DNA from 3 places in the Geodermatophilus sp. CPCC 205506 genome. Region 1 is predicted to be linked to each of the others. Evidence: predicted binding sites of a transcription regulator. Region 1 holds the regulator's gene; each other region holds the start of a gene.
What was found. The regulator LexA, encoded in region 1, represses DNA repair genes until DNA is damaged. The targets are predictions, from matches to a motif close to TCGAACANNTGTTCGA.
Positions count from the first base shown of each region.

Region 2: a site for LexA is predicted at 1,033-1,048, ahead of dinB (DNA polymerase IV). Genes of this name have one in related genera too.
Region 3: a site for LexA is predicted at 1,014-1,029, ahead of ruvC (crossover junction endodeoxyribonuclease RuvC). Genes of this name have one in related genera too.

Region 1 covers NZ_JALPKP010000008.1:50,171-52,433, forward strand. The annotation lists gene MY520_RS06540 (hypothetical protein) at 1-773, shown strand, start outside; gene lexA (transcriptional repressor LexA) at 909-1,592, opposite strand; gene MY520_RS06550 (LysM peptidoglycan-binding domain-containing protein) at 2,148-2,263, shown strand, end outside.
Region 2 covers NZ_JALPKP010000067.1:16,062-18,324, reverse strand. The annotation lists gene MY520_RS25235 (cupin domain-containing protein) at 1-556, opposite strand, end outside; gene MY520_RS25230 (BatC protein) at 571-849, opposite strand; gene dinB (DNA polymerase IV) at 1,064-2,263, shown strand, end outside.
Region 3 covers NZ_JALPKP010000010.1:117,721-119,983, forward strand. The annotation lists gene MY520_RS08210 (L,D-transpeptidase family protein) at 1-929, shown strand, start outside; gene ruvC (crossover junction endodeoxyribonuclease RuvC) at 1,048-1,614, shown strand; gene ruvA (Holliday junction branch migration protein RuvA) at 1,611-2,252, shown strand.

The DNA.
Region 1 (2,263 bases):
TCACCGTGCAGTCCGCGCCGATCGATCCCTACGACCCCGAGGACCTCGCCGTCGCCGCCGACGGCACCGTCTGGCTGGCCGACACCGGTGACAACAACGGAGTCCGCGACACGGTGGCGCTGCTGGCGCTCCGGCCCGACGGCGGCTCGGCGGTCTACCGGCTCGCCTTTCCCGACGGAGCCCGGGACGTCGAGGCGCTGCTCCTCGCGCCGGACGGCACTCCCTTCCTCGTGTCCAAGGAGGTCCTCGGTGCCAGCAAGGTGTTCCGGCCCGTGGCCGCGCTGGTCGGCTCGGGCGTCGTCGGGCTGACCGAGGTCGCCGGGGTGGAGTTCACCGTGACCGGCACGCCCGGCGGCCCGGTCGGGAGGGCCGGGCAGCTGATGGTCACCGGTGGCGCGGTCTCGGCGGACGGGCGCCTCCTGGCCCTGCGGACCTACACCGACGCCTACGTCTGGCCGCTGTCCGGGTCCGACGTCGCGGGCGCGCTCGCTGCCGAGCCGACCCGGATCGCACTGCCCGAGTCCCCGCAGGGGGAGGCGATCAGCTTCACGGCCGACGGCAGCGGCGTGGTGGTGGCCAGCGAGGGCCTGCCGAGCGACATCACCGTCGTGCCGTTGGCCGAGCCCCCCAGCCCGGCACCGGCCGGCGACGAGGCAGCCGCTTCGGAGGGACTCGTCGGCGGAGGCGTGTCGCCGATCGCCGCCGGGGTGGTCGCCGCCGTGATCGCGGCGGCAGTGGTCTGGATCGGCGGGAGGCTGCGCCGCCGCGACTGACCCGCGGCTGCGGGCCTCCCTCGTCCCGCCGGTGACCTGCACGGGCGGCGGTCCTCGCCCGTGCCGCCGGTGCCCGACGAGGCCGGCGGTCCTCGCCCGTGCCTCCGGCGGCGGCACGGGCGCGCCGGCGCCGCGTCAGACCCGGCGCAGCACCGTGACGACCCGGCCCAGGATCGTCGCCTCGTCGCCCGGGATGGGCTCGTACGCCGGGTTGTGCGGCATCAGCCACACATGGCCGTCCCGCCGCTTGTAGGTCTTCACCGTCGCCTCGCCGTCGAGCATCGCGGCGACGATCTCGCCGTTCTCGGCGTTGGGCTGCTGGCGCACGACCACCCAGTCGCCGTCGCAGATCGCCGCCTCCACCATCGAGTCGCCGGCGACCTTGAGCATGAACAGGGTGCCCTCGCCGACCAGCTCGCGGGGCAGCGGGAAGACGTCCTCCACGGCCTGCTCGGCCAGCACGGGACCACCGGCGGCGATCCGGCCGACCAGCGGCACGTACGTGGGGGCCGGGACCTGCTCGCCGGCGACGGCCGGGAGGGGCGCCGGCTGCACCGTCTCGCTCGCGGTGTCACCGGGCAGCCGGACGTCGAGCGCCCGGGGCCGGTTCGGGTCGCGGCGCAACCAGCCCTTCTTCTGCAGCACCGTCAGCTGGTGCGCCACCGAGGAGGCGGAGGACAGCCCGACCGCCTCGCCGATCTCGCGCACCGACGGGGGGTAGCCACGCCGCTCGATGGAGTCGCGGATGACCTCCAGCACCCGTCGCTGACGCTGGGTGAGGCCGTCCCCGGCCTCGCCGCGGTCGGGGAAGGTGCGCACGGATGCCGTCTCGGTGGTCGCCGGCGCGCCAGCCGCCCCCCGGCGATTCCCTGACGTCCCGCTCTTCTCCGCCACCGTCGCCTCCTCGCCGGCTGCTCTGCGCAGCGCGTCTCGTCCGTCGGGATGGACCGTAGCGCGCCGGACGCGCTGGATCAAACACATGTTCGAAGTCCGGGTGGGGCGCTGTGGCTTTCGTCGGACCCGTCCGGTAGACATCGCACAGACGTTCGAATCGAACAAGCGTTCGATGGTCCGGCAGTTCCCTCGGGAGGAGTGGTCGTGGCACAGGTGCAGCAGGCGGTGTTGGAGTTCGACGACGCGGTGCAGGTGCCCTGGCGGCCCCGTCTCCGGGTGGTCCCGGCGGCGGACGGGTCACCCCGCGAGCACGCCCCGCGTCCTGCGGTGACACGGTCGGGTGAGGCGCGCGTCGGCGCCGCCCGACCGCCCGTGCCGACCGGTCCGGCCCGTCCGGGTGCGGCGCGCGGTGCGCGTCCGGGTGTGCCGGGCGCGCGGCCGGGAGCAGGGCCCGCGCGGCCCGTGACGGCCGTGCCGTCCGTGGACCGCACCGTGCGCGGCGGGTGTGGCCGGCCGGGGCGCCGGGCCACGTCGGGGCTGCGGCTGACCCGGCGAGCGCGCCGGCTGTCCGCGGTCCTGGCGCTCGGCGTGGGGGT
Region 2 (2,263 bases), on a different contig from region 1:
AGGGCTGGGTGCGCAGCGGGTCGGGGAGCACCGGCTCGTGGATGCGCCAGTGCTTCTCGCCGGCCACCTGCAGCACGAAGACGTCGTGCACGTCGTAGTGGGGGGAGAACCCGCGCGAGGACGGCGGGGTGACGTAGGCGTTCACCTGCGTCGGGTGGCCCAGGTCGGCGGCGAGCTGGTCGGCGAACTCGATCAGCGGCGGCCACAGCCGGTGCAGCCCCTGCAGGACGACGGTGCTCCCGTCCGCGAACAGCCGCAGCACCGCGTCGGAGGACACCTGGTCGGCGATCTCGGCTCCGGCGCCGCCGGAGGTGGTGAACCGCTTGGGGTCGACGACGGCGCCGTCCTTGGCGATCCGCAGGAAGGGGGTCCTCAGCCCCCGGCGGGACAGCAGCTCGTCGACCGCGGCCAGGTCCAGCAGGTCGGCGAAGGAGGCGCCGGTCTCCTCGGCCCTCGTGAGCAGCGGCCGGCGGGACCAGTACCGCTCGGCGAACTCGTCAGGGTCCAGGGCGGTGCACCGGCGCAGGGCCGGCCGGGAGTCCGGCCGACCCTGCACGGTGGGGTTCTCGGTCAGGCCGAACCGTCCGCGCCGCCGTCCGCCCCGCCATCGGCACCGCCGTCGGCACCACCGTCGGCGCCACCGTCGGAACCGCCACCGGCACCGCCGTCGGCACCACCATCGGCACCACCATCGGCACCGCCGTCGGAACCGCCGCCGGCCGCGCCACCGTCGCCGGGGCCGTGGCCCGCGCCGCTGTCGGCTCCGCCGTCGGCACCACCGTCTGCGCCGCCGTCGGCACCGCCGTCGCCGCCACCGGGGGTGGTCATGTCATCGTCGTCGAGCGCCATGGGTCTCCGATCAGAGCGGTAGCGGGCCGCCGGGTGGCGGCCTCCGGTCGGTGCCTTACCTCACTCATCCTGCTCTCACACACCCGCCCCGACCAGCGGGAACGGCGGCTCTGCAACGGGTCGGTCACGACACGGGGTGGAGGTGCCCGGACGGGCCCGGGGGAGTTACCGTCCACCCGTGCGTCGAACACGTGTTCGACGGCAGGGAGGGGTCATGGCCCAGTCCACCCGTGCCGCCGGCTGCGCCGTGCTGCACGTCGACATGGACGCGTTCTTCGCCAGCGTCGAGGTGCGCCGCCGCCCGGAGCTGGCCGGCACGCCGGTCATCGTCGGCGGGGCCGGCAACCGGGGGGTGGTCACCTCGGCCACCTACGAGGCCCGCCGCTACGGCGTGCACGCGGCGATGCCGACCTCCCGGGCGCTGCGGCTGTGCCCGACGGCGACGGTGCTGCCGGGGGACATGGCGCTCTACGGCGAGGTGTCCCGGTCGGTCATGGCGCTGTTCCGCTCGATCACCCCGCTGGTCGAGCCGCTGAGCCTGGACGAGGCATTCCTCGACGTCTCCGGGGCCGGGCGCCGGCTGGGCGACGCCGCCGAGATCGGTGAGTACATCCGCGGCCGCGTCTACGACGAGCAGGGCATCACCTGCTCGGTGGGCGTGGCCGGCACCAAGTTCGTGGCCAAGCTGGCCTCCACCCACGCCAAGCCCGACGGGATGCTCGTCGTCCGCCCCGCCGAGGTCATGGACTTCCTGCACCCGCTGCCGGTCGGCGCGCTGTGGGGGGTGGGCGCCAAGACCGAGGAGGTGCTGCTCCGGCTCGGCCTGCGCACCGTCGGCGACCTCGCCCACGTGCCGGCCCGCACCCTCCAGCGGGCGGTGGGCCAGGCGGCCGGCGGCCACCTGCACGAGCTCGCGTGGGGCCGCGACCCCCGGCGGGTGGTGCCCGACGAGCCGGAGAAGTCGACCGGGCACGAGGAGACCTTCGGCACCGACGTCGACGACCCGGCGGTCATCCACCGGGAGCTGCTGCGGCTGTCGGAGCGGACGGCGGGCCGGCTGCGCTCGGGCGGCTGGCTGGCCCGCACGGTGACCATCAAGGTCCGCTTCGCCGACTTCGCCACGATCACCCGGTCGCGCACCCTCGACGTCCCCACCGACGTCGGCCAGGAGCTCTACGAGACCGCCCGCGCGCTGTTCGACGCCCTCGGCCTGGACCGGGCGCGGATCCGGCTGGTCGGGGTGCGCGCCGAGCGGCTGGTCGAGGCGGGCTCGGCGCCGCGGCAGCTGGAGCTGGGCGCCCGGGAACACGGCCGCCGGGAGGCCGAGCTCGCCGCCGACCGCGCCGCCCGCCGGTTCGGCGCCGGCGCGGTGCGCCCGGCGACCCTCCTGCACCGCGACGCCCTACGCACCCGG
Region 3 (2,263 bases), on a different contig from region 1:
CGGGGGAGTGGGGACGCCGCACGCGCCGCGCCGGCCTGCTCCTGGCACTGGTCGCCGTCCTGATGGGGATCGGTGAGCCGCGGGTCGCCCGGGCGCCGGCTGCCGCCGCCACGCCGGTCGGGACGGTGGCGTCCGTGGCGGCCCTGACCGCCGTGTCGACGTCCGCCGCCGAGCCGGTGGGGCACCGGCCGGGCGTGGGCGTGCTGCCGCGACCGGTGCCGCCCGCCGCCGCGACCGCGGCGACGACGCCGGTCCCGGTGGCCGGTCCCGTGCCGGGATCGGGGCCGGAGCCGGAGCTTGCCGCCGGCCCGGCGCAGCCCGAGCCCGCAGCCGCGCCGGTGACGCTCCCGCTCGGCGTCGACCCCGGGGGCTCGACCCAGGTGGTCACCGTGGTCGCGCCGTCGTCCGGGTCGACCACCGCCCAGCTCACCGCCTGGGAGCTCGGGCCCGCCGGGTGGACGGCGGTGCTCGGGCCGGTCCGTGCCCGGCTCGGCTCGGCCGGCGTCGGCGCGGCCAGCGAGAGCTCGACCCGCACCCCGGCCGGCACCCATCCGCTCACCGAGGCCTTCGGCCGCGCGGCCGACCCGGGCAGCGGGCTGCCCTACCGCGTCGTCGACGACCAGGACTGGTGGGTCTCCGACGTGGCCAGCCCGCTCTACAACCAGCACACCCGCTGCGCGGCGGGCACCTGCCCCTTCGACGAGTCGGTCTCGGAGAACCTGCTGGCGGCGGGGGCGGTGTACGACTCCGCGGTGGTCATCGACTACAACCGGGGTGGCCGGCCCGGCGCCGGCTCGGCGTTCTTCCTGCACGTGACGAACGGGGCACCGACGGCCGGCTGCGTGGCGATCGACCGGGGCAGCCTGCGCACCCTGCTGCAGTGGCTCGACGCGGGGGCCTCGCCGCTGATCGCCATCGGGGTCGGTTGATCGAGGACCTCGGGGCGGTGCCCCCGACGAGGCCGACGGCGTGTTGCGTTCGGACCCCCTGATCGGGGACCGTTACCGTGGCAGTCGAACACCAGTTCGGCGGCGGGAGGATCTGACCATGCGGGTGCTCGGGATCGACCCGGGCCTCACCCGGTGCGGGTGGGGTGTGGTCGACGGGCGACCGGGGTCGCGGCCGGTCGCCGTCGGCGTCGGCGTCGTCCGCACCGCCGCCGAGCTCGATCTGGAGCTGCGGCTGCTGGAGCTGCACACTGCCGTCACCGCCCTGCTACGGGAACACCGGCCCGACGTCGTGGCGATCGAGCGGGTGTTCACGCAGAACAACAAGGGCACGGCCACGGGCACCGCGCAGGCGGCCGGAGTCGCGGCGCTGGCCGCGGCCCAGGCCGACCGCCCGGTCGCGTGGCACACGCCGAGCGAGGTCAAGGCCGCCATCTCCGGCAGCGGCCGTGCCGACAAGGAGCAGGTCACCCTCATGGTCACCCGGGTGCTGGGGCTCGCGTCCCCACCGAAGCCCGCCGACGCCGCCGACGCGCTCGCCCTGGCGATCTGCCACGTCTGGCGCGGCCCGGCCCAGCAGCGACTGCGCGTCGCCGCACTGGCGGGGGGTATCGGCGCGCCGGTGCGCTCCACCACCCTGCCGCGCTGGACGGGGGTGTCCCGGTGATCGCCAGCGTGAGCGGCCGGGTGGCGGCGGTGTCGCCCGACGGTGCGGTGGTCGAGGTCGGCGGCATCGGCCTGTCGGTGCAGTGCACGCCCGGCACGATCGCCCGGCTCCAGGTGGGGGAGGGCGCCCGGCTCTCGACCAGCCTGGTCGTCCGGGAGGACTCGCTCACCCTCTACGGCTTCGCCGACGACGACGAGCGCCAGCTGTTCGAGCTGCTGCAGACGGCCAACGGTGTCGGGCCGCGGCTGGCGCAGGCGGTGCTGGCGATCCACCCGCCGCGGGAGGTGCGTCGCGCGGTGTCGATGGCCGACGTCAAGTCGCTCATGCAGGTGCCCGGCATCGGCAAGAAGGGCGCCGAGCGGCTCATCCTCGAGCTGCGCGACCGGCTGGGCGTGACCACCTCCGACACCCAGCTCGACGGTGCCGCCGCGCCGGCCGGCCTGCCGTCGGTCACCCCCGTGGCGCCGTGGCGCGACCAGCTGTCCGCCGCGCTCGTCGGGCTGGGCTGGACCGGCAAGGAGGCCGACACCGCCGTCGCCGAGCTGTCCCCGGTCGCCGACGAGCAGCTGGCGACGACGGGCGCGGTCCAGGTCGCCGTCCTGCTGCGCCAGGCGCTGCGGATGCTGGGCCGGCCGTGAGCGAACGGGTG